Regions from separate parts of the Vibrio sp. 1580 genome, predicted to be linked through region 1. Evidence: predicted binding sites of a transcription regulator. Region 1 holds the regulator's gene; each other region holds the start of a gene.
What was found. Region 1 encodes CRP, which controls carbon source genes, mostly activating them, when cyclic AMP is high. Its sites were predicted from a motif close to TGTGANNNNNNTCACA; they were not measured.

Region 1 (8,205 bases):
CTTGTGGTGAAAAACGGTACTTTACCCGACGTGTTTGAACTGACTGCATGGACAGAACTGCCTGACGGAAGCATGGATGAAATAATGGGTTACCAACATAAAACCTTGCCAATTGATGCGGTGCAATTCCACCCAGAATCAATCAAAACTGAGCAAGGTCACGAGTTGCTTGCGAACTTTTTAGCACGCAAAGCGATCTGATCGCGATCACTTTTCTTAACAAATCATTCATCTTTTTGCTGAGGTGAGCGGATTGCAAAACTATGCGATTCTCTCGAGTCTCTTTGTCTATTCATGTCTTTTTAAACCTTCTATCCCCTGTATTACATAACATTTATAAAAAATCACTTCTCTATTTTACTTTCTTGATGCATAAATAGTCATAAGCAGTGATTAATGGAAGTTACTTTCGAGAACGAAAAGAATAAATCACTATTGAAATGGTTAATTAAATGTAAATACAATGCCGCAATAGCTTAAATGCAAAACATTATTTGCTGGCAAAGAGAGCCGGTTAAATTCGCTTATCTGCTACGCATGCGGTATCAAGAAGGAATGTGCAATGACAACGGAAATTAAAGTAGAGCGCGGTTTATTCGATGAGGTAATGGTACCTTGCTATAACCCGATGGAAATGATCCCTGTTAAAGGTGAAGGTTCACGTGTTTGGGATCAGGAAGGTAATGAATACATCGACTTTGCTGGTGGTATTGCAGTGAGCTGTCTTGGCCATTGTCATCCAGTAATGGTAAACGCACTAACAGAGCAAGCTAACAAGCTTTGGCACTTAAGTAACGTTATGACGAACGAACCAGCCCTTCGTCTGGCGAAAAAGCTAACAGAAGTGAGTTTTGCTGAGCGAGTGTTCTTTGCTAACTCTGGCGCAGAAGCAAACGAAGCCGCTTTGAAGCTGGCACGTCGTTATGCAGCAGACGTTCATGGCACTGAGAAATCTGAAATCATTGCATTCAAACAAGGTTTCCACGGTCGTACATTCTTTACCGTAACGGTTGGTGGCCAAGCGGCATACTCTGACGGCTTCGGTCCTAAGCCAGGCGACGTGACACACCTTCCTTACAACGATATCGAAGCTTTACAAGCACACATGTCTGATCGTACTTGTGCGGTCATGATGGAGCCACTACAAGGTGAAGGCGGCATCGTGCCACCAACGCCTGAGTTCGCTCAAGCGGTTCGCGAGCTGTGTGACAAACACAACGCCTTACTGATCTTCGATGAAGTGCAAACTGGTAATGGCCGTACAGGTAACTTCTACGCTTACCAAGGTTTAGGTATCACGCCAGATATTCTAAGTACTGCGAAATCACTTGGTGGCGGTTTCCCGATCGGTGCAATGCTAACGACAGCAAAATTGGCAGAGCACATGAAAGTGGGCACTCACGGTTCTACATATGGCGGTAACCCACTAGCGTGTGCGGTTGCAGAAGCGGTTGTAAATGAAGTTACTAAGCCAGAGGTGTTGGCTGGTGTGCTAGAACGCGAAGCAATGTTCCGTGAAGGTCTAGAGAAGATCAACGCGAAGTACAACATCTTCTCAGAAGTGCGCGGTCAAGGCCTATTACTTGGCGCTGCACTAAATGAAGAATGGCAAGGCCGTGCGCGTGACGTGCTGGTTGCTGCAGGTAAACAAGGTCTCATGGTATTGGTTGCGGGTGCCAATGTCGTACGTTTCACACCATCACTCGTTATCACACAACAAGAAATTGAAGAAGGCTTGGCGAAACTGGATAAAGCGATCGCGACTTTAGTTTAAGCGCGATATCAGTTTAAACGTCAACGCAGACACCCCCGTCAAGGATCTCTGATGGGGGAATTGTTCCTACAATATAGTTAGGATCTTCTTGCATCTGGAGGGAGTATTGATGCTAGTAGTTCGCCCTATCGCGATGTCGGATTACGACGCACTGCACACTTGTGCGGTGGAGTCTGGTCACGGATTTACATCTCTACCGGTTAACGAAGAACTGTTAACCAATCGAATCAAACATTCAGAGTACAGCTTTGGTAAGCCAGATGTGGCAGAACCAGGCGATGAAGGCTACCTGATGGTTGGCTTTGACTCTGAAACGGGTGAGGTTGCGGGTACCACCGGAATCGAAGCATCTATCGGCTGGGATGTCCCATTTTACTCATATCACATTAGTAAAGTCGTGCACTCGTCGCCAAAGCTTGGCGTTAACAACGTCGTTAAACTGCTTACTTTTGGTAATAACTACACGGGTAACAGCGAAATTTGTACCTTGTTCTTGCGTGAGAAATTCCGCCAAGGTCTGAATGGTCGTCTAATGTCGAAGTGTCGTTTCCTAATGATGGCAGAGCACCCAGAGCGCTTCTCTGAAACGATCTTTGCGGAGATGCGTGGCGTTTCAGACGACGAGGGTAATTCACCATTCTGGCAATGGCTTCAAGAGCATTTCTTCTCTATCGATTTCACGCTTGCAGATTACCTGACAGGTATCGGCAAGAAAGGCTTTATCGCCGACTTGATGCCGAAACTGCCTATTTACATCAACCTGCTCAGCCCAGAAGCGCAAGCCGTGATTGGTCAAGTACATGACAACACGCGTCCAGCGCTGAAGCTGCTTGAGCGTGAAGGTTTTACCAACCGAGGCTACGTCGACATCTTCGATGGTGGCCCAACGGTTGAGTGTGATCTGCGTAATATTGAGTCGGTACGTCATTCATTCCGTGCGCAAGTCAAAATCTCTGAACATTCCAGCACACAAGACTTCTTGATGTGTAATTCATCTTTCGAGAACTTCCGTGCGACAGTCACTAAAGCGGCGTATGACGCAGAAACACAGAGCGTAATGATCGCACCAGACGTTGCGGATGCACTTTCGGTTGAAGAAGGGGATTTCGTTCGCCTTCTTCCGCAGTAACAGACGACAGAATTTAAGGATAGAAACAATGACACATTGGATTGCAGGTGAATGGGTACAAGGTCAGGGTGAAGCATTTACGTCTCTGTCGCCGTACAACCAAGAAGTGATCTGGCAAGGCAAAGGTGCAACGGCAGAGCAGGTGAACCAGGCGGTATCTGCAGCGCGTGAAGCGTTTATTGACTGGAAAAAGCGCCCATTTTCAGAGCGTGAGGCAATCGTGTTGGCTTTTGCGGAGAAAGTAAAAGAGAACAGCGAAAAAATCGCCGAAGTCATTGCCAAAGAAACTGGTAAGCCAATTTGGGAAACGCGCACTGAAGCAGCGGCAATGGCAGGTAAAATTGCCATTTCGATTCGCGCTTATCATGACCGCACTGGTGAGGCGAGCCGTGAAGCAGCAGGCAACCAAATCGTATTGCGCCACCGCCCATTGGGCGTGATGGCGGTGTTTGGTCCTTACAACTTCCCAGGCCACCTACCAAATGGTCACATTGTGCCTGCGCTACTGGCTGGTAACACGGTAGTCTTCAAACCGTCTGAGCAAACGCCATGGACGGGTGAATTGGCAATGAAGCTATGGGAAGAAGCCGGTCTGCCGAAAGGCGTGATTAACCTTGTTCAGGGCGCGAAAGAAACTGGTATCGCGCTCGCTGACGCAAAAGGCATCGATGGCGTACTGTTTACGGGTAGCGCAAATACGGGGCATGTATTACACCGTCAATTTGCGGGTCAACCGGGCAAGATGCTCGCACTAGAAATGGGTGGTAATAACCCGATGGTGATCTCTGATAAATATGGTGATTTGGATGCCACGGTTTACACCATCATCCAGTCAGCGTTTATCAGTGCTGGGCAGCGTTGTACGTGTGCTCGTCGTTTGTATGTGCCATTGGGTGAAAAAGGCGATGCGCTTATCACCAAACTCGTTGAAGCGACACGCAATATTCGCGTAGACCAACCATTTGCAGAACCTGCGCCATTTATGGGACCGCAAATTTCGGTCGCGGCAGCCAAGTTTATTCTTGATGCACAAGCTAATCTACAGTCTCTTGGCGGTGAAAGCTTGATTGAAGCGAAAGCAGGAGAGGCGGCGTTTGTTTCTCCTGGCATCATTGATGTAACGAACATTGCTGAGTTACCAGATGAAGAATACTTCGGCCCACTTCTGCAAGTGGTGCGTTACGAAGGGTTAGACAAAGCCGTGGCGCTAGCAAACGATACGCGCTTTGGCTTATCTGCTGGTTTGGTCTCAACCGACGACCAAGAATGGGAATACTTCGTTGACCACATTCGTGCAGGTATCGTGAACCGTAACCGCCAGCTCACTGGTGCAAGCGGTGATGCGCCATTTGGTGGTCCGGGGGCGTCGGGTAACTTGCGCCCAAGCGCTTACTACGCAGCAGATTACTGTGCGTACCCAATGGCATCAATGGAAGGTCAAGAGACTGTCTTGCCTGCAACATTGAGTCCAGGTGTAGCGCTATAAGTTTTAATAATAGAGTCGCAACTATGCATTGCGGCTCACCTTGCCGGCGCATCATTTAGGTATGGGTTGTAGTGATCGTTGGCAGAACACGAAAAGTGAGCAAAGACTCGGAAAAGCGTGTTGACTGACTGGCATTTACCGTCACAGGTTGATGGTTGCTCGTTCATTATTCTGGACAACTTTTGTTGTGAACGAGCAGCCAACTTCCGCTTACCTTTAAACTCTACATCTCGTAACAAGGAGTCGTTATGACGCCCGATGTGTTATTTGAATCGCTATGGCAAGATTACATTCAACGTCTTTGCCCTTCGGCTGCTAAAGTGCATCAGCTGCTTCAAGAAGATGAGCCTCTGATTAATGATCATATAGCTTTACGTACCTTCAATATCGCGCCTCTTGGTATTGAAACTCTAGCTAAGCCATTTGTAGCTATTGGTTACAAGGCGTGTGGTGATTACGTTTTCGAAAGCAAAAAGCTGGTTGCTAAGCACTATGAGCACCCAGATCCGAAGCAACCTAAAGTATTTATTAGTGAGCTAAAAGTTGAAGAGTGCTCGTCTGAGCTACAAGAGATTGTGAAAAATTTGGTGGCACAAGTCGATGCTGACAAGCTGAACGATAGCGCATTCTTACATGGTGGACGCTTGTGGGATTTAAGCTTTGCTGATTACCAAACGTTGGCTAAAGAAAGTGAGTACGCATCTTGGCTTGCGGCGCATGGTTACGGAGCAAACCACTTCACGGTGAGCGTTAACCAGCTCAATGAATATGAAGAAGTGAAGCAGGTAAACGATCATCTGCGTACCGCTGGGTTTACCATTAATGAAAATGGTGGTGAAGTGAAGGGCACTCCTGAGGTGTTGCTAGAGCAGTCATCGACCATGGCAGATAAAGTAGCGGTTCGTTTTAGCGAAGGCACTGAAATTATCCCTGGCGGGTTTTATGAATTTGCTAAGCGCTATCCGATGGAAAATGGTGATTTGTACCCAGGTTTCGTGGCCGCTTCAGCTGACAAAATCTTTGAAAGTACGAATGGCTAAGTTTTAGGGTTAACCTGTTAAGCTTACTCATTAGTGTTCGCTGCACCCTATCTCATTTGGTCATGAGTAAATAAAAAGCCACCAATGTTGCCATTGGTGGCTTTTATAATTTTGTTCGTGTCACTCTAGTTCGAGATTAACGAGTACCGTAAACCACGATGGTTTTACCGTGAGCAGAGATTAGGTTCTGCTCTTCTAGCATCTTCAAGATACGACCTACTGTCTCACGAGAACAGCCAACAATTTGACCGATTTCTTGACGAGTGATCTTGATTTGCATGCCGTCTGGGTGAGTCATTGCGTCTGGTTGTTTTGCAAGGTTCAGAAGCGTCTGAGCGATACGACCAGTTACGTCTAGGAACGCCAGGTCACCCACTTTTTGGCTAGTTACTTGAAGACGACGAGCCATCTGCGCAGAAAGACGCATTAGGATGTCTGGGTTTACTTGGATAAGCTGACGGAACTTCTTGAAAGAAATTTCAGCAACTTCACAAGGAGATTTAGCACGAACCCAAGCTGTGCGCTCTTGGTCTTCCTCGAATAGACCAAGTTCACCAATAAAGTCTCCTTGGTTTAGGTAAGAAAGGATCATCTCCTTACCTTCTTCGTCTTTGATAAGAACCGCAACAGAACCTTTAACGATGTAGTACAAAGTTTCTGCCTTTTCGCCCGCGTGAATTAGCGTGCTCTTTGAAGGGTACTTATGAATATGACAGTGTGAAAGAAACCACTCTAATGTTGGGTCGGTTTGAGGTTTACCTAGAACCATAATATCTCACTTCCTCTGCAGGGTACGCTTGCGCTATCCATATTTTAGCTAAGCCTGAATTAGGCCTACTAGAATAAGAGCACTTTTTATATGCTGCAAGCTCTCTTGTGTTTCGGTAAGAAATAGTATCCTTTTTCGAAAACGATTTCTTGATTTTAATCGTGCCATGATTGAGATTTTGTAAGCAAAACTGTGCACATGATCACGGTATGAAAAGTAAACATCTTCGCAGGCAGGTTTTTAGCCAATTTTCCCTGTTTCGATGAGCTGTTGTAGGATAGGCCGAACTATGAGCTCCATTGCAAAGCTCATCTTACCGCCGGGTACGACAATCGTGTTGTGGCGTGACATGAATGAGCCATCAATCATGGCCAGCAGATATGGGAAGTCGACATTCTTGATACCGCGTAGGCGAATCACCACAAAACTCTCATCCAAACTAGGGATGCCTTTTGCATTAAGTGGGTTGGAAGTGTCAACGGTCGGTACGCGCTGGAAGTTGATGTGAGTACGAGAAAACTGCGGAGTGATATAGTTGAGGTAATCGTCCATGGATCGCACGATTGAGTCCATTACCGCTTCACGCGAATGGCCGCGATCGCGAGTGTCACGTACGAATTTTTGTATCCACTCTAAGTTCACAATCGGCACCATGCCGATTAAGAAATCCACATGTTGAGCAACATTAACATCTCCATCGACCACGCCACCATGTAACCCTTCATAAAACAGCACGTCGCTGTTTTCGGGTAAGTCTTGCCACGGTGTAAACGTGCCTGGCATTTGATTGTAGGGAACCGCTTCGTCAAACGTGTGCAGATAACGGCGCACGCTGCCAGTGCCGTCATGCCCGAACTTACGGAAAAACTCTTCTAATCCCGGGAAGTCATTAGCTTGTGGGCCAAAGTAGCTAATGTGTCGACCTTGCTCGCGGGCTTTGCGAATTTCGATGTCCATTTCTGGGCGAGTAAAGCGATGGAAGCTATCGCCTTCAACCCATGCGGGTTTAACGTTCATCATATTGAACATTTTACGGAAGGCTTCAGATGTAGTGGTCGTGCCGGCACCGGACGAACCAGTAACCGCAATAATTGGGTGTTTAGCTGACATGACAAACCTTGTCGAAAATTACTTACCTGTAATGTGCAGTAGAGTTACTACTGCACGGTCGATATCCCACTATAGCACGTAACAATACCTTGTCATCGAGTGGGATACGGTAAAATGTGAAGGGTCTAAAATTTTGTTTTATGCTGAATATCGACGGTTTCGTGTAGCTCAGAGAACACGATAACCGCTTCACCTTTTTCCAATTGAGCTTTAACTTGATCAATTTTGTCATGCAAAGAAACCTCGACGGTTCCGTAATCCGTTCCTTCGCGTAAGACGAATTCACGAATTAAGTTTTCCAATGTTTCCGGCGCAATGTCTTGCCATGGAATGATCATAAATACCTCTAACTTTTATGATGAGCGGCTAGTTTACTGCGTTCGTTGCTTGGATACAGCAGAAAGGTAATCTGCGGCGATACTTTCGTAATACGCGGGCAGCGCTTCCTCCAACCAAAACTTAGGTTTTAACGCCGTTCCTGTTAGGAAGCCAACATGGCCACCGTGTTCAAAGAGACGGTAATCAATGTTATCTGGCAAAACAAACTTCGGTATCACATCATCGGTCATGAACGGATCGTCTTTGGCATGGATGATCAGTGTGGGTAGCGTGATTTGCTGTAGTTTACTTAAGCCAGAACATTGATCGTAATAATCTTGTGCGTCTTTAAAGCCGTGCAGTGGTGCCGTGATCAAATCATCGAATTCATACAATCGTGTGACACGTTTTATTGAGTTGTAGGACAAAGCGAGCTCGCCATGCAATAGATGATGCTTTTGTAACGCGTTACGTTTCAGTGAAGAAAGCAGATAACGGCGATACACTTTCGAAAAGCCTTGTTCAATACGGTTTGCACACGCCGCTAGGTCTAAAGGCGCTGAGATAATAGTCGCTGCA
Region 2 (8,205 bases), on a different contig from region 1:
TAAAGTATCGAAGCCCGTCAGTTTTGCGATGGCTGACGCCTGCTCTTTGCCATAACCCAACGCATGGAACGAACAGATATCACCCAACACTGCCCCTGCTTCAACTGAGGCAAGTTGATCTTTATCACCTAGCAAAATCAGCCGCGCATGTTTCGGTAAGGCATCGACCACTTTATACATCATTGGTAAATCGACCATCGACGCTTCGTCGATAACCAAAATATCCAAATGCAGTGGATTTTGCTTGTTGTGACGAAATTCTGCGCTATTAGGAATCGCACCCAGCAACCGATGTAAGGTACTCGATTCAGTCGGAATTTTGGCTTTTAGCTCCGGAGAAACTGGCAGCTCTTGCACCGCTTTACCAATGGACTCGGTTAATCGCGCCGCCGCTTTCCCCGTCGGGGCCACCAGCTTGATGGTTAGATTTTTCTCTTGCGTCGCCTGTTCAATCAAAGCAGCAAGCAATTTGGTTACTGTCGTCGTTTTACCCGTACCAGGGCCACCAGAAATCACAGCAAATCGACGAGTTAACGCAACCGCCGCCGCGACTTTTTGCCAGTTCACGCAAGCTGAGAGTGGCACGAGTTCATCCAGTATTTGCAAATCTTGAACCTTGCGCGCATTGCTAAGCACGGAATCAATGGCGTGCCAATCCAACGATTCGCTTGCGACCACATCAAGGTGGTCACACACCAATTGCTGACGCAACACTTGGTTGCTGCTTCCCGCTTCTACTGCTTTGCCCAACGCGTTAAACAGAAAATGGTATTGGCGTGCGAACAGATGGTTGAGCAACTCCGATAATCGCGCAAACTCTTGTGGTTGCAAGTTAACTGCGGCGCCCAGCTGATTGAGCTTTTCCGCCAGTGTCACTTCATAATGCCAATAGCGATGCAGATACAGACGCTCACCATCGAACATTAAAGGCAAGGCTTCTCCTTGCGCGCCGACCACGCTGGAATTTTGTAATACTTGAATCCAGTCTATGCCTTGCAACTGTGTGTTAAGCGCCAATGCCGACTCACCAAACAGCCCTAGATTACTGGCTAAATCCGTAGTTTGCCCTTGTGCATCGCACAGAGACAGACAGATATGTCCTTTACCAAGCTCACTACTGACAACACCAGCGATAAACGCCAGTGCTTGGCTGTCCGACTGTTCATCATGCGTTTGAGAATCAATAAAACAGGCGAATTGGTAGTCGAGCTGACGAATAGCACCTTTGTGCGCCAAGCGTTCCAACACTACCAATAGGCTATCTTGGTCAGAATGAAGATTGTGATTTGTCGTCATTAAAGTAGCTCCATCTGCCCGGCTTGAGTTGAGCGCGTTTCAAGTACTTGACCATCAATCAAACGATCCATCTCTTGTAAGAACTCGAAAGTTGGTTTCGCGGCAAAAATGCCGTGGTCACTCTGCCCATCCATGCCGCGCAAGAACAAGTAATACACGCCACCAAAGTGCTGTTCATAATCATAATTGGCCAATCGGCTGCGTAGGAAACGATGCAGGGCTAACGCATAAATCTGGTACTGCAAATCGTAGCGGTGATCTGCCATCGCCGATTTCAGAGCCTCACCATGATAGTGCGTCACATCGTCGCCAAGATGATTCGATTTCCAGTCAAGCACGTAGTATTTACCTTGATGTTCAAACACCAAGTCGATAAAACCTTTGAGCATGCCTTGCACGGTTTGGAAACCTAAATCCCCCGCTTTCGCCGACAACGGATCGTGACGTTGAATGACTCGGTTTAACGCCGGTGCAGACAAAACTTCAATCGGCAGCAAAAATTCCATCTCCACCAAACGTTGCGACGGTGCTTTTTGATTCAGCAGCAAAGACTTACCATCCAACGGCGTTGCGAGTACGGTATCAATCAATTGCTGTAAAATAGGTAGCCACTCTTCATCGAGCTGTTCGCTTTCCATCAAGCCAAGGATGATTTGTGTATTCTCTTCCGTAGTGGCTGGCTGAGTAAATTCAACTTCCTCAAACAAGCTGTGCAGGAACGTACCCGGACGCGCACCACGAGGGAAGGTAAAAATAGAGCGCTCTGGCTCCACCAAATCCGCTTCGTCTTGCTCTTCAGATGAGTCGATATCAAAACCCGTAATCTCAATCGTGGCATCATGCTCGGCGTGATGAGAGCCTTGCTTGACCAAGCCAGAATAACTGGTGATGCGCCAGTTTCTATCGATAGGGTTTTGCAGCTCTTTCGCGCTAAGATCGTGTATTTCTTCTTGTGGCGCTACGTACTTCTCTTCGAGTTGCTGCGGCGGATCGGCCACAACGACACAATCAAGCTCGTCTTGTTGCTTTGTTAAACCTTGTTGCAAATCGTTAATGCCACCTTCTTGACCATTTTGAATCAAATAGCCAATCGCACTGCGGTGTACACCAGTTGGCTCTTTGGTCGAACGGCCATTGCGCAAAGGTGAGGCACCGATAAAACACGCATACACAGCTCGCGTTAGTGCTACGTATATCAAGCGTAAGTCTTCCGCCAAACGCTCTTTATCCGCTTGCTTCATGGACGCATCGTTGCCAGTAATATCCAGTACCGTGCGGTCATTGGCTGCATCGTAATATTTGGCTTCACTGGCTTCTCGATAGCTGAACACAAACGGCAGAAATACGAGGTCATACTCCAAGCCTTTTGATTTGTGAATAGTTACGATCTGCACTAAGTTACGTTCCGATTCTAAACGTTGGATTTGGTCATCACTGCCACCCAAACCGTTTTCCGCATCACTGATAGACTGAGCGAGCCAACGCAGTAGACCGTGATCGCTGTCCAGTTCATTACTGGCTTGTTGAAGCAGTTCACCGATGTGCATTAAATCGGTAAGCACTCGCTCACCATTTTCACCCTGTGAACTCGCGCCTTCTTCTAGTAATCGCTCGGCAATATGGCGTTTGCTGATCACCGCCCGCAGCATCGGCAGCACACCACGCTGAACCCAAAGTTTGCGATATTCTTTGAATTCGTTTACGGCGTTTTCCCACACAATTTCATCGTTATTAAGCGCATCCAAACTTGCTGCATCGAGGGCAAACAGCTCAGAGGCAAGACTTGCACGCAGCGCACGATCATTTTCTGGAGTCAGCACCGCTTGCAGCAAACGCTGTAAATCCTGCGCCACTGAACTGGTAAACACACTGTCTCGGTTAGACAGGTACACGCTGGCAATGCCTTGGTTTGCCAGGGCTTGTTTGACCATTCGACCTTCACTACCTGTTCGAACCAACACCGCGATATCGCCCGCTTGAACCGCTTTCTGATTTTCGCCATTCACCAGACACGCTTGCCCCTGTTGAGCCTGCGTCAAAATGGTTTGGATTTGGCTTGCGGTCGCCTCTGCCATTCGAGTCAAATACTCGCCTTTTGGTAGCGGTTTATCGTCCGCTTCTTGCAACCAATAAGTCAGCGCTGGTTGCTTTTGGCCACCCATAGTCCAAATGCGTTTTTCGGCATTGGGACTGTACTTAACGGGTAAGAACGGAATATCCGAATCGTAGATAAATGGACTGTCTGGCAAAGCAAATACTTGGTTTACCGCCTGCACCATATCTGCGCTAGAACGCCAGTTGGTTCCTAACGTGTAGTGGGCACTTACTTGGTTACGCGCTTTGATATAAGTGAAAATGTCTGCGCCACGAAAGCCATAAATCGCCTGCTTGGGGTCCCCGATCATAAACAAACCACATTCCGGGTTGTTCAGATAAATACGGCTGAAAATACTGTATTGAAGCGGGTCGGTATCTTGGAACTCGTCAATCATTGCGACAGGATACAAAGTACGAATACGCGCCGCTAAAAGCTCGCTTTCGTCCGTATCGATAGAAGCAGAAAGTTGTGTCAGCAAATCATCGAAAGAGAGCCACTGTTTTTGATTTTTCGCGTTGGCCAGCATCACACGACAATGCTCAATCGCATGAGCAAGCAGTGGCGCTTTTAAGCTGATTGGGTTAGCAAGAAATGTTTCAATGGCTTCAAATACCGCGTGCTGCGGCGCACTGCCTTTCGGTGTTTTTTCCAACAAGACGTTTTGCGCGAATTTCTCCAGCTTGTCTGGATAATCGTAACCTGTGGTTTCCGTTGCTGCCCAAGCGTTTACCGCCTCCAACCACGTCGGCAGAGACTTTTTGGTGTAGCTGCGTTTGCTAATATCTGAATCTGAAATCAGCGTCAAGAAGTCATCTTGGCTTTCTCGCCACTGTGCTTTTAATTCATCAATTTTTTTCAGATTTTCAGTATGAAGATCAGCCAAACTGCCTTTCATTGCCGGAACAGAAAGGCTTAACGGCGCACCAGTTAAGTAATTGCTGATGTCAGACAACAACGCAGATGGAGAGCCCCATAGCTGGCGAATTTCTCCAGCCAAAGTAAATGGCAACGGGTAGAAATTGCGGCGCCAGTAATCGGCTACAACTTGCGCTTTTAGGTGACTTTCATCGGTCACAAACTCGTTATTAAATCGGCTGCCAGATTCAAACGCATTTTGCGTTAGCATACGTTGGCAAAAACCGTGAATGGTGTAGACTGCCGCCTCGTCCATCTGACGCTCTGCCTGCAATAAAATTTCTGCGGCTTGCTTGTGATCGTCAAACTCATTAAGCAAAGGTTGGATCACCGGATCGGAACTCTGTCCACGCGCAAACGCGATTCGCGCATCATGGATTCTTGCCCTGATACGATCGCGTAATTCCGCAGTTGCCGCTTCGGTAAAGGTTACGACCAGAATTTGGTCGACCGTAAGCGGTACGCGATGTCGAGTTTCCGCGCTGCCGTGACCAAGCAAAAGGCGCAGATATAAACCTGCAATAGTGAAGGTTTTACCTGTACCTGCTGATGCCTCGATTAACCTCGCACCATGCAGAGGAAACGTCATCGGTTCTAGTGGCGTTGGTTGAGGTTGCTCTGTGCGGTCTAATGTATGTAGAGGACACTCTGCACCTGACATTTGATCCATAACGCTGAATCTCTCCGGATTATTTACTAGGACGTATCACCTAATAAATGTGATCTATAGTTAAAAATTCTATTAATATGTTTAACAAGTTGGATAATTTAGAGCTTTGTGAGATCTTTCTCACGGTTATCCATAAGACGTACCGTTAGTATGCGCCCCACGAGATAAGCCAAACCTTTTGGCGGCACAACTCAAATGAATTAAACAAAAGTATCATGGTCCCTCTGACCTTGTGGCCGTACAGCGAACGCCCTACAAAAAATAATGATTTTCTGGCGGCCACCCTACTCTTCCTTCTCTTTATCCAACTGTCTTTATTACGCTTTTACGTCATCAGCGTCTTGAACCGCTAAGCGCGCACCTTGCAAAACTAATGCTGTCAGCAAACGAACTTCTGAGGCCAACTCATCATTCCAAGCAGGCCAAATTCGAGAGATGTACGCATTATTGCCTTCGCCCGGGCTCATGAAGCCATCATTGAATGCGTCAGCCATTTTCTTCAAAGATTTCTCTTCGTCATCTACCCACTGACCGCGACTAAAGCCCGCTTCAACACAAGCCAACGCCGTTTTCGGGAAATAAGGCAAAGGCTTAGTCATGCCTTCGAAGAATAAGCGAACTAATTCAGTCAGTAGCTGTTTGGCATACTGAGCATCGGCAATTTCTGGGTAGATCAAATGCAGCGCGCCTTCTTTACGATCGTAACCAATGATGTGGGTTTTCTTAGCATGACCCGACGCCGACATGGCAAGGTGATCGATCCACGCAGCAAGGTAATCCTGCGAGCGAATCTTACCGCTTCGATAGCGAATCAAACCGGATTGGTAGCATTGAGTTAGCCAACCTGTTAGGCGAACGTTTTTCTCTTCGCCTTCATTTCGCTCAAACAAGGAATCAAACGTCAGGTCGATTTCCAAATCGTCTTGAGGCGCACCAGATAAAAACGCCAGTTTATCCACCAGCTCTTCCGCCTGAACTCGGTTGGTTTCAAACTCGATATCACCAAACGCCCCCACCGGCAGTTTGCCTTGCGCGCGCTGTTGACTCATAAAGTGTTTAAGCACCTCTGTTGTTTTCTCTGGCTGCATCAATGTCGTTTCAAGCAAGGTTTCTAACAGCTCATCACGCATTTGATAGCTTTCCAAACCACCTAAAACAAAGGGTTCGTCGTCTTCCATCACCGGTAGCGGCGGTTCAAAGATTACTTTTAAACGACGATTGAAAAAATACTGCACAGGTAAGCGCCAGAAACGTTGCAACTCTACTAAGTCGAGCTCAAGTGGGAACGTCGCTCCTAACAGATAGTCGTCTAATGCCCGATTAAAATCACGACGAACATAGCCTTGCGATTGACTACTTTGAGTCAATGCCGCTGGAATCCACTCTTTCGCGTAGCTGGCGTGCATGCCTTGGAACGCACTTGGGCTAAACGGCACCATGGCGTGGGTATTCACCAACGCATTTAATAAGTTGTCGCCAGACTCATCAACGGGCAACGCTTCATCACCACTTAAACAATAGTTCTGGTGGCAGTATTCCATCAGCTCAGAAACCAGAACCGAAGGCACTCGCTCGGTATTGTCTTGGATTGAACGGCCAACATAACTGATGTAGAGCGTTTGCTGTGCCGATAACATTGCTTCGAGGAATAGGTAACGGTCATCATCTCGGCGCGAACGGTCGCCCGGTTTGGTTCTTCCCGTCATCAAGTCAAAGCCTTCTGGCGGCATGGAGCGTGGGTACACGCCGTCATTCATCCCCAGTAGGCAAACGGTTCTAAACGGAATAGAGCGCATCGGCATCAGGGTACAAAAGTTCACTTGACCAGCCAGGAAGCGCTGGCTGACTCGTGTGCCAGATAATTTGTTTTGAAGGTATTGGCTGATGATCGACGGAGATAACGCATCATCAAATGCGGCATCAGCTAATTGCTCTTTGAGTTGGCTGAGCGTATCGCGAATGGATTTGAGCGCCATTTCTCCTTCTAACTCAACTGAGAAGAAGTCATCCAGCAGTGAAACCAAAGTCTCTCGCCAACCATCAATAGTCTGAACATGAGAAAGTTTGCTTCGATAAGTGCTAATTTGTTGAATAAAGTGTGCCAACTTGCCCGCCAGCTCTGCGCCCATGCCTTGCACTTCGTTGTACGGAGATAAACTGCCTTGCTCGGTTTCAAACAAACCTGCGGATTCTGGCATCGCGTAGCCAAGCAACATGCGTTGAATACCAAATTGCCATGTGTTTTGACGGGTTTCCGGCAGTTCAAATTCGCGTCCGGTATTGGCATCCAACCCCCAGCGAATCCCCGATTCCTCAACCCATTGTTTGGCTTGTAAGAAATCATCTTCGCTGAGTTCAAAACGCTTTAATATCGCCGGAGTTTCCAAAAGTTCGAGTAGTTCTGATGCCAAACAGCGCGTATTGGGTAAGTTCACCAACTGCATAAATGCGGCCAGAATTGGGCTCTCTTGATCGGCGGTTCGGTCAGAAATCGAATAGGGAATAAAACGCTCACCCGGTGCGTTACCAAAGACCGCCTGAATCGCAGGGCTGTAAGCGTTGATGTCCGCGACCATCACGATAATATCGCGCGGTTTTAACGTTGAGTCAGCATCGAACATCGCCAATAGTTGATCATGCAGCACTTCCACTTCACGCATCGGGCTGTGACAAGCGTGTAGGCTCAGTGATTTATCACCCAAGCTAACCACTTGTTTGTGATGACTGTTTTCAATCTGTTGGTCATCTTGATGTTCTTCAAGATTGAGAATATCCGCTTGCAATTGATGGAGCAGACTGTCGCGCTCAACATCAACAAAGGCTTCAATTTCATGAGATTCCAGCTGAGACAACAGATACATATTGTCGCGCCCGAGTTTACCCATGGACGCCAACAGACTGTTTCCGACCACATCGGTGTGCAGCTCATCGATCACATTATCTTCCAGTGATCCTTTCAGTTGCTCAGTTTCACCTTGCACTTCCGAGTGATCGTCCTGCCACACAACGTGCTGACGATGTTTCGCCGCCAAACGAGCCAGATATTTGCGATCTCGAACTTCACCCCAGTAATAACGACAAGGGTTAGTGAACATCAGATGCACGTCGATGTGTTCGCCAATTGCTTTTAGCGCATCCATATAGCGAGGCGGCAACGAAGAAATGCCAAAAACAAACAAACGCTTGGGTAAATGGTCAAAATTGCCGTTAAAACTCGCTAACGTGT
Region 3 (8,205 bases), on a different contig from region 1:
AAGGCCCTAGGATCTTAGCTCCTAGGGCCTGAGTTTAAAGATTTTCTTTCCAAATCGCGCACGGCTCGATTTTCGCGCGTTGCAGTTTATGACGGTCACGTTCTGCATCACGTTTGAACTTATACGGACCTAGCACCACACGATACCATGAACTGCCTTCTTTCTTACGAATCTTGCTCGACATCCCTTGGAACGCGATTGCAAGCTTGCGCTCTTCCGCTTGTGCCTGAGTTTTGTACGCGCCACACTGCATGATGTAAGGAATTTTAGAAACTTCAATTTCTTTAGCCACAACTTCAACTTCACGTTTCGGTAGTGACTCAACATATTCCCATTTTTCTTCTGGTGGTGGCGGCAAGTCTTTTTTCGGCTTTGGTTTGCTGACAGTGGTTGTTGGCTGCTTCACGACTGGTTGTTTAGGTTCTGGGTCGCTACTCAAAAGGTAAAGACCATAGCCAAAACCGCCCACGAGCAAGATAGCGAGCAGGCCACTGCGCCAAGGTTTTTTTCTTCTCGGCGGCTGTTTTTTTGTCGACTTTTTTGGGGCGCCTCGCCCCCGTCTTACATAATCTCTATTTGCCACGGTTATTTCTGGTCATCAAGGATTCTTGCAAATATGTTAATCCAGAACGAGTTGAGAAAACACCCTATTGATAGAATCTTGATAGTTAAAGCGCGACAACGCCCGAGTGTAGGAGTGTGTTTCCGTTCTCACTTACATTTATTCAGGGATACACAAAAAGCAGGAGGGGTAAATAAAAAAGCGGCGCCTCAGCACCGCTTTGGGGATGAATACCTAATCTTTAGGTTAAGGACGCTGTGGTGGCGCTGCACTTCCACGAATGACGAGATTAGTTTCAAGCAGACGCGAGCCTGAATGCACGTCGTGGCCTTTTAACATCTCGAGCATCATTAGCATCGCTTGTCGACCAATCTCATAGCGAGGTTGAGAGATGGTGGTCAACGGTGGATCGCAGTACTGAGCGAAGTTAATGTCATCAAAGCCCACAACAGAGAGATCTTGCGGTACTCGTAAGCCAAGCTTTTTCGCTTCTTGAATTGCGCCGATGGCCATTGTGTCACAGTGACAGAAAATAGCCGTTGGTGGTTCTGGCAATTCGAGCAGTTTACGAACGGCTTTTGCTCCGCCATCAAAAGAGAACTCAGTAATGACACTATATTGTGGATCTTTATTGATGCCGGCACGGCGCAGGGCTTGTTGGTAGCCTTGCTGGCGGAACTGACACAATATTGCTGTATCTGGTCCAGAGATTTGAGCAATGCGTTTATGACCTAATTGAGTCAGGTAATTCACCGCTTCAAATGCTGAGGTCAGGTTATCAATATGTACTGTCGGAAGCTCGAGCTCTGGCGCAAATTCACACGCCATTACCATCGGAGGTAAGTTCTTTTGCTCTGGCTTACTGACATCGAATGGTAGATCTGTACCAAGCAGTAGCATTCCATCTGCCTGCTTAGTAAATACGAGGTTAACGAAAGAGCTTTCGCGTTTCTTCTGTTGTCCGCTATCGCCCAGCAGGACTAGATAGCCATGTTCCATGGCTGCATCTTCAATACCGCGAATAATTTCAGAAAAATAAGGATCACAGATGTCGGGAACGATAGTAACAATGGTTTTTGATTCGTTTCTACGTAAGTTACGCGCTAATGAGTTTGGAGAATAACCCGCTTCAAGTACGGCATCTTCTACTCTCTTTCTTGTAGAAGAAGAGACCTTCTCTGGATTCATTAAGGCTCGAGATACCGTAGCCGTAGACACTCCCGCAAGCTGGGCAACATCCTTCATTGTCGCCATAGTTTTTAACCTCTCATTTATTTTTTGCCAAGATGACGTTATTCCGGTTTGAAATCAGAGTAATCAAACCGAGTTAGAGCTGTATTTGCTCTTCGCTCAGTTCGTGTTAACGAGTGGGAAAATGGATTCTTCACCGCGATATCAATTTGTGGGAATAGTCATTGTTTAATCTAAGCCTGTGCAAACAAGTCACTTTAGACTTTTCTAATTTGGATAGTCTATTCATTTCTAAAGTGAAAGTTACGGTCTGTTTAACAAAAATTGTAATCTTGGTGTGATTCTAGTCACATTAAATGGTAATTCATTACATAGTTAAACGTTTGCTAGCTGAGATCTTGTGGTTCTATGTCTAAATTCCAGCGTACTTTCTTAGCATTTGGCAACAACTCAATAGCAGGTTTGGCACTGGTTAATAACTTTTGCATCAATGAACGATGCTGAGTTTGCAGTAATAGTTGCCAACGGTATTTACCAGCCCGCTTGGCCAAAGGTGAAGGAGTAGGGCCTAACACCATGCAGGAATCATCGAACAGAGGGTGTGACTCTAACGTAAAGCGAACCTGACGCAGGAAGTCTTCAACTACCTCACTTTGGTTCGCCTCTGCTTTAAACAGAGTCAAGAAACTATAAGGCGGAAGCTGAGCCAATTTGCGTTCTTCCAGAGCAGTCATAGCAAAGTGGCGATAGTCTTTTTGAAGCAGGGCCTGCAGCAAGCTGTGCTCAGGATGGTGGGTTTGTAGGATAACCTCGCCAGGTTTACTTGCGCGGCCGGCACGACCTGCGACTTGAATAAACAACTGCGCTAGTCGCTCGGAAGCGCGGAAGTCACTACTATAGAGAGAGCCATCAACATCCAAAAGAGCAACGAGCGTTACATTTGGAAAATGGTGCCCCTTAGCTAGCATTTGGGTGCCAATCAGAATTTGATGTTCACCTTTACGAATCGATTCAAGGGCGTCTTCCAAACTACCTTTGCGACGTGTGCTGTCTCTGTCGATGCGAATGGCGTTGTATTCTGGAAATAACTGAGCCAATTGTTGTTCGAGTTGTTCCGTTCCTACGCCGACGGTAACCAATTGGGTTGAACCACACCCCTGACATTGATGAATCACCGGTTGTTGTGAGCCGCAGTGATGGCAGCGTATTTCGTTGCTGTAATGGTGGAACGTATAGTACGCATCACAGCGTTTACATTCTGCAATCCAACCACATTCATGGCACATCAAAGCGGGCGAGAAACCTCGGCGGTTAAGAAACAACATAACCTGATTGCCCATTTTTAAGTGTTTGCGCATTTCGGCAATCAATTGGGCGGATAAGCCACTTTCTAAATACTGACCTTTTACATCTAACACTTTATTGGTGGTTGGAACCGCAGAACCTGCGCGTTGGGTCAGGGTTAAATGGTGGTACTTGCCTGATAAGGCGTTGTGCAATGTTTCCAGTGCGGGTGTTGCTGAGCCCAAAACAATCGGCACTTGCTCTTTGTGGGCGCGCATTACTGCGACATCGCGGGCATGGTAACGCAAGCTATCTTGTTGTTTGTACGATGAGTCATGTTCCTCATCGACAATGATAATCCCGAGATCAGCAAAAGGCGTAAGCAGGGCAGAGCGCGTGCCGATAATGATTCCAGCCGCTTTGTCGCGTGCAGAAAGCCAAGCATTTAAACGTTCTGTCTCGTTTAATCCCGAGTGAACAACGTCAACCGGCACATTAAAACGGCGTTTAAAGCGGTTGATGGTTTGTGGGGTTAAGCCTATCTCTGGTACTAAAACCAAGGCTTGTTTACCTTTTTCGAGGACTGGTTTAATCAGGTTGAGGTACACTTCCGTTTTACCTGAGCCCGTGACGCCTTCTAATAAATAGCAGGCAAAACCTGTTTGGCTATTTACACTCGCGATGGCGAGTGCCTGTTCATGGTTGAGCTTTGGCTTTTCAACGTCACACTCAACGTGCTGCCCCCACTGGGTAATTGTCGGTTTCTTCTCGATACGTTCAATCCAGCCTTTCTCTTCTAGGGATTTTAGTACCGTTGAGGCGATTTCTTGGTCGACAAATTTTTGATGGGGTAAAGGGCCGTTTATAAGCATTTGCAAAACTTTCTGTTGCTTTACTGCTCGACGATCGAGTCCTTGCATCAGCTTGTCTTTACCGGGCTCGGTAACTTGCCACTCCTGTAGCGTGGCGAAATCGGCAGGCTTTCCTTTACGTAGGGCTGACGGCATCGCATTGTGAAGCGTGTCTCCAAGTGGGTATTGGTAGAATTGGCTGCACCAAGTCAGCAATGAATAGAGTTTTTCTGACCACACGGGCTGAGAGTCAAGAACCGCTTTGATTGGCTTGAGTTGATCTTTGGGGAAGTCCGAATGGTTAACCACCGCGGTGACGATGCCAACTAACGTTTGGCGTCCAAAAGGTACGGAAACGCGTCCACCAATGATCGGAAACAGGTGCCCCGGAATGGCGTAATCAAATTGTTTGTCGAGCGGAACGGGTAATGCCACTCTAGCAATGGTTGGACGCATAAATTCTTAGCTATTAAAAAAGAGGGAAAGGAAATGAGAGTCTATTAAAATCGGTATGGAAATTCGAGTAAAGCAATGCGATTCAGCGTGAATCGTGCCTCTATGATTAGTCTGGCTAAAAAAGTGGCGAAAAAGTTGCCAAATGTGTTGATCCGAGCAATGTGATTCTTTACTATATCGCGCCTTGAGATATGGCTTCGGCAATTAGTTGATGCGGTATCCCATTTTATTATTAATTGCGTGTGGTGTGCGGCTTAGATTCGTATAGCGACACGGCCTACTATTGAGGTTATCCCATGAAAGCTGGTATCCACCCAGAATACAAAGCAGTAAAAGCGACTTGTTCTTGCGGCAACTCTTTTGAGTTCAACTCTACTCTAGGTAAAGAGTCTATCCACCTAGACGTATGTGACAAGTGTCACCCATTCTACACTGGTAAGCAACGTATCGTTGATACAGGCGGCCGTGTTGATCGCTTCAACAAGCGTTTCGGTGCACTATCAAGCGGTAAGAAATAATAGCAGCCGCTATTACGATTACAGTTTAGAAAAGGACGCTTCGGCGTCCTTTTTGTTTTAATGGCTACCAAGCGAAGAGGAATGTATGGGGTTTGGAATATTCCCGATTATTTTTCACTCAGCGCTTGCAACCTAAAGTGTGATCTGTATAATGCAGCGCACTGGTTAAGCCAGTTGTGAACCAATGAGCAGTGAGGAGCGAGCAAATCTAAGGATTTGTGAGGTAATGTATACTCAGCTTATGTTCGCGGTTAATACAATTAGCTATCTTTTCTTCGGAAAAACTATCCTCAAAGGTGACTTTGGCATATAGGGATAGTTAATCGAAAATTAACTGACAATGCGTCCTAATCTTGGATGCTACGGTTTCACATAAATCAATCGGCATTCTCTCGTCTCGACGAGTTTGAGTGGCGATATTGTTTGTGTAATTTATTAAATTTGGAGCTCTGTCTCATGCAGAACCAACGTATCCGTATCCGCCTAAAAGCTTTCGATTACAAACTAATCGATGCTTCTACAGCGGAAATCGTTGAAACAGCTAAGCGCACTGGCGCACAGGTTCGTGGTCCAATCCCACTGCCAACTCGTAAAGAGCGTTTCACAGTTCTTATCTCTCCACACGTTAACAAGAAAGCACGTGACCAGTACGAAATCCGTACTCACAAGCGTCTAATCGACATCGTTGAGCCAACAGACAAGACTGTTGATGCTCTAATGCGTCTAGACCTTGCTGCGGGCGTTGACGTTCAAATTAGCCTAGGTTAAGGGAGATTAGAAGTATGATTGGTCTAATCGGTCGTAAAGTGGGCATGACCCGCGTATTTACTGAAGAAGGCGTTTCTATCCCAGTAACAGTTGTTGAGGTTGAAGCTAACCGTGTTTCTCAAGTGAAAACTCTTGAAACTGACGGCTACGCAGCAATCCAGGTTACAGCTGGTTCTAAGAAAGCTAACCGTGTAAACAAAGCTGAAGCAGGTCACTTTGCTAAAGCTGGCGTTGAAGCTGGTCGCGGTCTTTGGGAATTCCGTTTAGAAAACGGCGAAGAGTTCGAAGTTGGTTCAGAACTAACTGTTGAACTATTCAACGAAACTAAGAAAGTAGACGTTACTGGTACATCTAAGGGTAAAGGTTTCCAAGGCGCTGTTAAGCGTTGGAACTTCCGTACTCAAGATATGACTCACGGTAACTCATTGTCTCACCGTGCTCCTGGTTCTATCGGTCAATGTCAGACTCCAGGTCGCGTATTTAAAGGCAAGAAAATGGCAGGTCACATGGGTGCTGAGCGTGTAACGACTCAAAACCTAGAGATCGTACGTGTTGACGCTGAGCGCAACCTGCTTCTTATTAAAGGTGCAGTCCCAGGCGCAACTGGCGGCAACGTGATCGTTAAACCAGCTGTTAAAGCATAACGTCTCAGGAGTAAGTAATGGAACTAATGGTTAAAGGTGCCGATGCACTAACTGTTTCCGAAACTACTTTCGGACGTGAGTTTAACGAAGCTCTTGTACACCAAGTAGTTGTTGCGTACGCAGCAGGTGCTCGTCAAGGTACTCGTGCTCAAAAAACACGTTCAGAAGTTTCTGGCGGTGGCGCTAAGCCATGGCGTCAAAAAGGTACTGGCCGTGCGCGTGCTGGTACAATCCGTAGCCCAATCTGGCGTACAGGTGGTGTTACTTTTGCTGCGAAACCACAAGATCACAGCCAAAAAGTAAACAAAAAAATGTACCGTGGTGCTATGAAGAGCATTCTTTCTGAGCTTGTTCGTCAAGAGCGTCTAATCGTTGTTGATAACTTCTCAGTTGAAGCACCAAAGACTAAAGAGCTAGTTGCTAAGCTTAAAGAGCTTGAGCTAACTGACGCTCTAATCGTGACTAGCGAAGTAGATGAGAATCTATTCCTAGCTGCTCGTAACCTATACAAAGTTGACGCACGTGATGTTGCTGGTATCGATCCAGTATCTCTAATCGCGTTTGACAAAGTTGTAATGACTGCAGAAGCAGTTAAGCAAGTAGAGGAAATGCTAGCATGATCACTGAAGAGCGTATCCTAAAAGTTCTACGTGCACCGCACATCTCTGAAAAAGCAACTATGGCAGCTGAGAAAGCGAACACTATCGTTTTCAAAGTAGCTAAAGATGCGACTAAAAAAGAGATCAAAGCAGCTGTAGAAAAGCTATTTGAAGTTGAAGTTAAGTCTGTAAATACTCTTATCACTAAGGGTAAGACCAAACGTCAAGGTCTACGCCAAGGTCGCCGCAGCGACGTTAAGAAAGCGTACGTTACTTTGAAAGAAGGTCAAGATCTTGACTTCGTTGGCGGCGCGGAATAACAGGAGTAGTTAAAAATGGCTATTGTTAAATGTAAGCCGACTTCCCCTGGTCGTCGTCACGTTGTTAAAGTTGTTAACGCTGACCTACACAAGGGCAAGCCATACGCACCTCTTCTAGAGAAAAACTCTAAGAACGGTGGTCGTAACAACAAGGGTCGTATCACAGTACGTCACATCGGCGGTGGTCACAAGCACCACTACCGTGTAGTTGACTTCAAACGTACTAAAGATGGTATTCCAGCGACAGTTGAGCGTCTTGAATACGATCCAAACCGTAGCGCAAACATTGCTCTAGTTCTTTACAAAGACGGCGAGCGTCGCTACATCCTAGCACCTAAAGGTGTTGTAGCTGGTGATGTTATTCAGTCTGGTGTTGATGCACCAATCAAAGCTGGTAACACTCTACCAATGCGTAATATCCCAGTAGGTTCAACAGTACATAACGTTGAACTTAAGCCTGGTAAAGGTGGTCAGCTAGCTCGTTCGGCTGGTGCTTACGCTCAAATCGTTGCTCGCGACGGTGCGTACGTAACTATCCGTCTACGTTCTGGCGAGATGCGCAAAGTTCTTTCTGAAGGCCGTGCAACAATCGGTGAAGTTGGTAACTCTGAGCACATGCTACGTGAACTTGGTAAAGCAGGTGCATCACGTCATCGCGGTATCCGTCCAACGGTTCGTGGTGTTGTAATGAACCCGATTGACCACCCACATGGTGGTGGTGAAGGCCGTACTTCTGGTGGTCGTCACCCAGTATCTCCTTGGGGTATGCCTACTAAAGGCTTCAAGACTCGTAAGAACAAACGCACTGACAAGTACATCGTACGTCGTCGTAACAAGTAATCTATATAAAGAGGAATCGCCATGCCACGTTCTCTCAAGAAAGGTCCTTTTATTGACCTACACTTGCTGAAGAAGGTAGAGAAAGCGGTGGAAAGCGGAGACAAAAAGCCTATTAAGACTTGGTCCCGTCGTTCAATGATCATCCCTACGATGATCGGTTTGACCATCGCTG
Region 4 (8,205 bases), on a different contig from region 1:
CTGATGAGACGGGCAGCGACGTGAATATCATCGAGCTTTAGAAAGAAAAAACGCCAATCACAATAAACGTGATTGGCGGTATATACTTGTGAACAATTTGTATTCACTAACAACGTCAGTTGGCTAGGTGACCCTCGGCTTAATAAGGGTCACTCTAAGTAAAGCACGATGCGTGCCAACTTTAAAAAAGCCGTTTTTTAGTAGATCCAGATGCATATCGTTGCTTTATTAACCATTAATTTCGCAAACTGCATTTGCAAAATGCAACATTATGCAAATATGCCACTGAATGCACTGCTAATAACGACTCTCTCAGCAAAGTGTCTGTGAACATATGAAGTCACATATTCTTGCACCTCAATGATGATGAGATTTCGGGCTCCCAACTTTACCATTCCTCTAACCCCTTATTGAAACTGGGTTCAGGCTCATCCGCCATGCTTTTGTTGATACATTCTCTCATCGGCTATTTTCATCATTTGCTCAGGAGATGACATTTGCGGGTCAAATATCGCGTACCCAATACTGGCTTTCAAATAGATAAGCGTTTCATCGTAAATGACGGGCGTCGAGCATAGCGCTAATCGAAGTTTTTGTAGAAGAGACTGAACATTTTCTTCCGTTCCTGGGTGATGAACTACAACTAAGAACTCATCACCGCCCATTCTGGCCACGATGTCTGATTTACGCAGAGAGCTTTTTACCCTTTCAGCCGTAGCGATTAAAACTTTGTCACCTGCGTCGTGACCATAGGTGTCGTTAATGTGTTTAAACCTATCTAGGTCAATATTAATTAAGGCGAAGCTATAACGCTTTTTATAACGTTTCGCTATTTCAAACTGCTGCTTGTAAAACTTCATAAAATAGCGACGGTTTGGTAAACGCGTGAGTTCATCGTGTAAAGCTCTGTCATCTGCAATGGTATACAGTCGATAAATGGCGAACAGCGCGAGGCTAAGTGCGAATATAATGGGATAGCCGATTACTCTAGCTAAATGCAACTGATGCCAAGAGATTTGGCGATCAGCTTTGCCTCCAGAGAAAACCACCATACTCCACCCACCATAAGGAAAATGAACCATCTCTTTTGCATATGCCATGCTATTTACACTTTGCGCGCCAAAGAAAGCATCACCAAATGAGCCACCGCTATCGTAACCACGGATCATTAAAGGGTAACGATACGAGAAATCAATTACGCCGGTTTCTCTCATCAGAGCATCGAAATCAATCACCGCACTGATCACTCCCCAGTAGTCCTGATTCATTGGAGGATCAAGAAAAACAGGCACACGCACGATCAAACCTCGGCCACCTTGAATCAAAGTCACTGGCCCTGCGATGAAAATTTCTTGTACATCCTTGGCTTTTTGCACCTGTACCCACTGCTGTGGCACTGCGCGGTAATCAAGGCCGATTAGGCGCTCATTACCTTGGCGTGGAAATACATGACTAATTACATCATTTTTCGCGATACCGATGATTGTAATATGTTTACTTTTATTTAGGATTCGGTGAGCGGCGATACTCAATTCTTCTTCTTGGTTTTTAGGAAGTAACGTAATGAGTGTCGCTAAAGTACTGGCTTTGTAGATATCCGCCATAAGTACCGCTTCCAAATTGGAACGGAGAATGGAAAGTTGTTCTTTGGCCTCAACTTGAACTCGCTCTTTGTGAAGCTCTTGCTGGTTTCGATTTAACAGCTCAATAACCCCAATACACAAAGCGAAAAAGGTGAGGAAGAACAATGCAAAATAGCATCGCTTTCTGGGTAAATAACGCATTTTCTCCCCACAACTCGTATACAACTACGAGATTTTTTATTTATTGTTAAAATTCTTATTATCACAAGAATAACCAATCATAATCAGAAAGGTAACAGTGATTGACAACTTTTATGTTTTAGGTGTGAGATGATGCATCAACAAGGCGATTTATTTGGCGGCGATCTATGGCAAGAAGTAGAAAGAGGAGAACTTTATTATGATCCTCATTTTCTTAACCATCTTGAGGCGGATAATTACTTTGACCAACTTCGAAAGACACTGCCATGGCACCAAGAACACATTACTATGTTCGGCAAGTCAGTACTTCAACCTCGCTTACAAGCGTGGCACGGTGATGCAGCATATACTTACTCAGGCTTAACCATGCAGCCTCACCCTTGGACTCCCGAGTTAACTCAGCTGAAAGTGCGTTGTGAATCAGTTGCTGATGTCACTTTTAATTCTGTTCTCGCTAACTTATATCGACACGGCCAAGACTCAATGGGCTGGCACCAAGATAATGAACCAGAGTTAGGTAGAAACCCTGTTATCGCATCTTTGAACTTAGGTGAAACACGTCGATTTTTGCTTAGAAATTTACATTGTAAAACTGAGATTGAATACGAGCTTTCTCATGGCTCCTTACTGATTATGGCTGGCGAGCTTCAGCATCACTGGAAGCACTGCGTACCAAAAACCGCGAAAACCAAAGATGAACGTATCAACCTGACTTTTAGGCAAATTTTCAACTATTGACTCAGCTTTTACATTCTCAATTAATATTGATGGTAGGTTTAGGTTCAGGACTTCATAGGGAATGGATTTATGCGTATTAAACCTCTTAGCTTAGCGGTCTTACTCTCTTGCTCACTTACCTTTGCTGCTCAGGCATCACAGGAAGACGTACCGCTTCTCGATAATACTCAATCAGCGCAGTTGATTCGTAGTACCTACGAACCAGAACTGTTCACTTTCCCGGCGTTTAAAGAGGGCCATTTTGGCTTACGCATGTACCGCCAAACATTAGATGAGAAATATCACGCTGCCATTTGGACCGACATGGCACAAGTAGCCAGCCGGTTAAACCAATTTGCTAATGAAGTCGTTGAACCAGAAGACATCATTCTCTATTCATCTCAAAGGCTGACCACGTATCAAGAGAAAGAAACCGAACGAGGTCAGCGACGCTATACCGTGACTAAACACCATCCTGAGTACCTTTATCTTGGTGTGGAATTGCTTGGCGCAATGGCAAGAGCAAACGAATATGGCCTAAAGCATAAACAAGACAAAACGCTGAGAAAAATTATTAGGCGCTACGATTTCTCGCGTTACGTTACGGACAAAGAGATGATAGAGGCATGGGCAGCTCAGCTTGCAAACCAAGTCTACTGGCTTCGTCAGTTAGGAGAGCAAGATGTGGTCGAGGAATTCACTCAAACCTTCCGTGACACCTACCCCGACGATAAAGATAAGATGCTTTCAGCTCAGCAGTATTGGAACAAACTCTATGGTATGACGCACATCATCTTTGCCGATTCACAGTATTATCAGGAGCGAGTAAGCGAGAAGAAACACCAATGGATTTATGATTACTTTCGTAACAACATCGACACTATCCTACTGCGCGCCAAAGAAGATGTGATTGCGGAAGTCGGCATTTCGTTTTTGTTAGCAGGCTTGGACCATGATCCGGTCGTAAAGAAGACCCGCCAAGCCATTCGTCATGCAATCAACGCAGAAAAAGGGATGATTCCGTCGGTCGACGGTAACTTTGATCTCAAGTACGGCGAACACCGTAACGTGCTAGCCATCATGCTGCTCGATTGGAAAGGGGTACATAAAGCGCCAACTTATCAAGAGCACCCAGAGGCTTTTAAATCGATACCTTACGGCTTAATGCCCAAGCCTTAGAAATAACAAAACCCGCCATTTAGGCGGGTTTTTAGTGTGGATCTTCAATCTAAATTAGAGCGAGATAAAAATGCCCGCTAAGCACGCACTCATCAGGTTAGCGAGTGTACCAGCAGCAACCGCTTTTAGGCCTAGACTTGCAACATCTTTGCGGCGCTCAGGTGCCATCACGCCGATAGAGCCCAACTGAATCGCAATTGAGCCAATGTTCGCAAAACCACACAACGCAAAAGTGATAATAATTTGAGTATGCTCAGACAGTGTCGCTTTGTGCTGCACAAAATCGATAAACGCAACAAACTCATTCATCACCACTTTCTGACCAATGTATGAACCCGCAGCTAGAATTTCGTGGCTTGGCACACCAATCAACCATGCGAGAGGTGCAAACAAATAACCAAAAATCGCTTGTAGCGTTACGCCAGAGAAACCAAATATCTCACCCAAGTTTTCTAGCCCCGTGTTCACCATCGCGATAACACTCACGAAAGCGATAAGCATGGTACCAACAGCAACGGCAACTTTCATACCGCCCATGGCACCGCTTGCTAGCGCATCAATAACGTTACTTTCTTCTGATTTATCTAGCTCAATATTGTTGTAATCGCTTGGCGTTTGACGCTCAGGAACGATGATTTTTGCCATCATCAAACTACCTGGTGCTGCCATAAAGCTTGCCGCGATCAAGTATTTGAGGTCGACACCCAAACCAGCATAACCACCAAGCACACTGCCCGCCACTGAAGCCATACCACCAGCCATCACGGCAAACAGTTCAGAGCGAGTCATGTTAGAAAGAAATGGACGAATAAGAAGTGGTGACTCGCCTTGAGATAAGAAAATGTTCCCTGTTGCAACCAAAGACTCTGCTTTACTCGTACCCAAGAACTTCTGGATAGCGCCGCCAATAAATTGAATCACTTTTTGCATAATGCCCAAATAGTAAAGGGCGGAGATAAGAGCACTGAAGAAGATGATGATAGGAAGGACACGGATAGCGAAGATAAAGCCAGAAGAAGCGAGGTCACCAAAGAGGAATTTAATCCCTTCATCAGCAAAGCTGAGTAGCCCCGCGACACCATTACTTAAACTCGCCAGCGCCGCTTGACCCAACGGGAAATAGAGCACCAAAGCAGCAAACCCCATTTGTAGCATCAAGGCGCGAGATACAGTTTTCCAATTAATGGAAGAACGACCCTCAGAAAGTAGGAAAGCACAACCTAGCAGTGCAACAATACCAAATAGACTAAATAGAACACTCATGAGCTGGACCTACTAAACGTTGAAAAAGAAAAAAGAGCCAAAGGAATTGGCAGAAGAAAGGGACAACGCAGCGAGTGATAACTCACTTTTAGATCCAGAATGTAGACAGAACGAATAGTTCGACATCTTATTTTTACCTTATACAAGCAATTGAACGTAGCTGGTCCGGTCCGTGGGGTCATTCACTGCTGGCGAGCATGTTGCTTGGCCTGCTCCATGTGACGGCTTGTATGGGTAAGGGTCCTGAACAACTAAACCCTAATTCCCGCTTAAACGGGACGCAAGTATAGCCAACAAAAAGAGATATTCATCACATTTATTTACGCAAACGTTCAAGCGTTCAAAATTTAGGCAAAAGTACTCTTTTGTCGTCATACCATTAATAAAAGTAAGGGCATAAGGATAGGCGTTGATGGTAAAAAACATAAAAGTGACCAATAAATATGCAATCAAACTCGAAAGAGCCAAAATTCGTCATTTTGCTCTCGCCAACAGGTGGATTTTGGTTATAATTCGCGTTGCTTCTTTCGAGGCCTCTGAGTATTCAGAGCATCATGATGCCGAGATGGTGAAATTGGTAGACACGCTAGCATGAGGTGCTAGTGCCTTTGGTGTGAGGGTTCGAGTCCCTCTCTCGGCACCATTATCCTTCTTCCCTAATTTTGTTCGAGTGTAATGCAAAGTTCTAAGCAGGCAAGACAGTCTACAGATGCTAACCAACTTCTGAGTGAGCTTGCGGTTCACGCTTTATTACACCTGCACTTTAAAATTCACGCGTCCTCGCATGGCCTCTCCCTTAAAGAACGTAATGACTTACTTCAGAAATGGCTGAAACCAAAACTGAAGAGTAATCGCTATAAGCTGATTAAAAAGCCGTTAAAATCTTTGACTCAGCAGGCAAAAGGTGAGAACGGAAATCTGGAAGAATTACTCGAGCGCTGCGTCGGTGCAGACAAACCCAGAAATCCTCAACCCGATCTAGATAGCTACTTGCTGCTGATCAATGAGATTGAGAAGAAACTGGGGACTACCGTGTTATTATCGCGACCGGAAGACGTCGACTTATCTCACGACCAACACGGCTGTTTGCTGTGTGTGCTTTCTGAGAACTTAAATCAGCACTTCGATGATAATAACGCCCTAATCGCTCCTATTTCGATGCTGTTCCGCGGACCAATGAGTCAACGCTCACTTTTCCTTGGCAGCATTTACGCCAGTGGTACCTTCAATTATGAAGTGCAGTATCAAGACGACCAGTTCGTTCGCATCACATTAGAGTTAGCGTAACTGTAACGCTAAGAAATAAACGAATCGAAAAAGGCCGCGAAACTCGCGGCCTTTTGCTTATCTAGATTTAAACTTGAGTTAATCGATCTCTTTAAATCGAGCAGTAAAGTGGCGCAGCACTGGTGGCTCGTACTCGAAAGTGAGCCCTTTTAACTCATGTGCACGATTTTTCAGTTCGATAATCGCATCCGCAATGTAATCCATATGATCGTTTGTGTAGACACGACGTGGAATGGTCAAACGCATCAACTCAAGCTCTGACGCTTTTTGTTTACCCGTTTCCGGATCTCGACCAAGCAGCAACGATCCTATCTCTACTGCTCGAATACCCGCTTCCAAGTACAAAGCATTACACAATACCTGCGCAGGAAACTGATCCGCTGGAATATGTGGCAAAATCTTAGCGGCATCCACAAACACCGCATGACCACCCGTTGGGTATTGAATCGGAATACCGCCTTCACGTAAGCGCTCACCTAAGTATTGAACTTGGCTAATTCTATAGTGAAGAAAATCCTCGTCCGCGGCTTCATACAAACCGCGAGCGAGCGCTTCCATATCACGCCCAGCCATGCCGCCGTATGTCACAAATCCTTCCATGGGTACGCAGCGCGTCTGCACCGCCTGGAACAACTCCTTATGATCACGAATACAACACATGCCACCAATGTTTACCATCGGGTCTTTCTTAGCTGACATGGTGAGCATATCACCGTACTGGTACATCTCACGGATGATTTCCAGAATCGATTTATTCTCGTAACCCGCTTCACGCTGCTTGATAAAGTAAGCGTTCTCACAGTAACGAGCCGAGTCAATCACCACTGGAATATCGTGCTTGGTTGCAATCTCGTACACACTGCGCATGTTTTCCATCGACACAGGCTGACCACCGGAGCTATTACAAGTAATCGTGGTGATAATTGCACAGATGTTATGCGAACCGTGCGCTTCAATTGTTGCCACCAGCTTATCGATATCAAAATTGCCCTTCCAATCATAAGGCGTAGTGGTGTCGAATGCTTCTTCCGTTACCACGTTAATCGCTTTACCGCCATTGAGTTCAATGTGACCCGCTGTGGTATCAAAATGGTAGTTCGAGATAAATACTGGCGTTTCGCCACCACGCACCTGACGCATACGCTCAATCAAAGCGGGGAACAAAATTTGCTCGGCACCACGCCCTTGGTGTGCAGGCACGGTGAGCTTATAACCGAAGAAGTGCTCCACTGCATCACACAGGTTGTAGTAATTTCGACTCCCCGCATAGGATTCATCCCCCATCATGATACCAGCCCACTGATTATCACTCATGGCACCAGTGCCTGAGTCAGTCAGCAAATCGATATAAACATCATCACTACGAAGAAGAAATGGATTATAGCCCGCTTCTTTTAACGCGACTTCACGGTCTGCCAAAGTCGTCATTTTGATTGGCTCAACCATTTTGATACGGAAAGGTTCTGGAATACGTTTCATTGTTAATTTCCTTATACGCATTGCCCTACGCAGTTTCACGTAAGACTAAAAAACAAATAGATAGAATGCTTTTCAATGCGATTGCATTGAGGAAATCAACGAGAAGAGATTTTACTAAGAAGAGACAAGCAGTAGTCTAGGTTATACCAGAACGACAGCACCAAACGGCTATCGAGAATATCCTTTATTCTCATCGTCTTCGTCCTCCTGATAAAAATAAAAAGTCAGAAACCCCATGTCTCTGACCTTTTCAATATAGTGCAGTTTTCAATCAATTTTCAGTGAGGTCACCCTCATTTTAAGAAGGTCTCGCCCTTTTCATTCTGCGTTTGATATTACTTTCTTTGACTAGGTAATCGAAAAGTGGCGCGAATAAGTTAGCAAATAGAATCGCTAACATGATGCCTTCTGGATAAGCCGGGTTCAGCACTCGGATAAAAATCGTCATCACGCCGATTAATAGTCCGTATGCCCATTTCCCGTTATTGGTAAAAGC

Region 2: a site for CRP is predicted at 5,089-5,104, ahead of recB (exodeoxyribonuclease V subunit beta). Genes of this name have one in related genera too.
Region 3: a site for CRP is predicted at 2,090-2,105, ahead of cytR (DNA-binding transcriptional regulator CytR). Genes of this name have one in related genera too.
Region 4: a site for CRP is predicted at 5,015-5,030, ahead of R7093_RS08970 (NupC/NupG family nucleoside CNT transporter). Genes of this name have one in related genera too.

Annotation. Positions count from the first base shown of each region.
Region 1 covers NZ_JAWOVT010000021.1:25,555-33,759, forward strand. The annotation lists gene R7093_RS22220 (aminodeoxychorismate/anthranilate synthase component II) at 1-201, shown strand, start outside; gene R7093_RS22225 (aspartate aminotransferase family protein) at 563-1,774, shown strand; gene astA (arginine N-succinyltransferase) at 1,884-2,903, shown strand; gene astD (succinylglutamate-semialdehyde dehydrogenase) at 2,932-4,389, shown strand; gene R7093_RS22240 (DUF1338 domain-containing protein) at 4,638-5,429, shown strand; gene crp (cAMP-activated global transcriptional regulator CRP) at 5,566-6,198, opposite strand; gene R7093_RS22250 (phosphoribulokinase) at 6,439-7,308, opposite strand; gene R7093_RS22255 (YheU family protein) at 7,434-7,646, opposite strand; gene R7093_RS22260 (hydrolase) at 7,680-8,205, opposite strand, start outside.
Region 2 covers NZ_JAWOVT010000005.1:261,127-269,331, reverse strand. The annotation lists gene recD (exodeoxyribonuclease V subunit alpha) at 1-1,296, opposite strand, end outside; gene recB (exodeoxyribonuclease V subunit beta) at 1,296-4,970, opposite strand; gene recC (exodeoxyribonuclease V subunit gamma) at 5,297-8,205, opposite strand, start outside.
Region 3 covers NZ_JAWOVT010000006.1:107,546-115,750, reverse strand. The annotation lists gene ftsN (cell division protein FtsN) at 35-583, opposite strand; gene cytR (DNA-binding transcriptional regulator CytR) at 809-1,837, opposite strand; gene priA (primosomal protein N') at 2,140-4,344, opposite strand; gene rpmE (50S ribosomal protein L31) at 4,641-4,862, shown strand; gene rpsJ (30S ribosomal protein S10) at 5,319-5,630, shown strand; gene rplC (50S ribosomal protein L3) at 5,645-6,274, shown strand; gene rplD (50S ribosomal protein L4) at 6,292-6,894, shown strand; gene rplW (50S ribosomal protein L23) at 6,891-7,193, shown strand; gene rplB (50S ribosomal protein L2) at 7,209-8,033, shown strand; gene rpsS (30S ribosomal protein S19) at 8,055-8,205, shown strand, end outside.
Region 4 covers NZ_JAWOVT010000004.1:337,570-345,774, forward strand. The annotation lists gene R7093_RS08950 (DUF3612 domain-containing protein) at 1-41, shown strand, start outside; gene R7093_RS08955 (diguanylate cyclase) at 429-1,784, opposite strand; gene R7093_RS08960 (alpha-ketoglutarate-dependent dioxygenase AlkB family protein) at 1,917-2,522, shown strand; gene R7093_RS08965 (DUF3541 domain-containing protein) at 2,592-3,680, shown strand; gene R7093_RS08970 (NupC/NupG family nucleoside CNT transporter) at 3,735-4,943, opposite strand; gene R7093_RS08975 (hypothetical protein) at 5,356-5,538, shown strand; tRNA gene R7093_RS08980 (tRNA-Leu) at 5,503-5,586, shown strand; gene R7093_RS08985 (DUF2913 family protein) at 5,619-6,230, shown strand; gene R7093_RS08990 (tryptophanase) at 6,309-7,709, opposite strand; gene R7093_RS08995 (NADH:ubiquinone reductase (Na(+)-transporting) subunit B) at 8,008-8,205, opposite strand, start outside.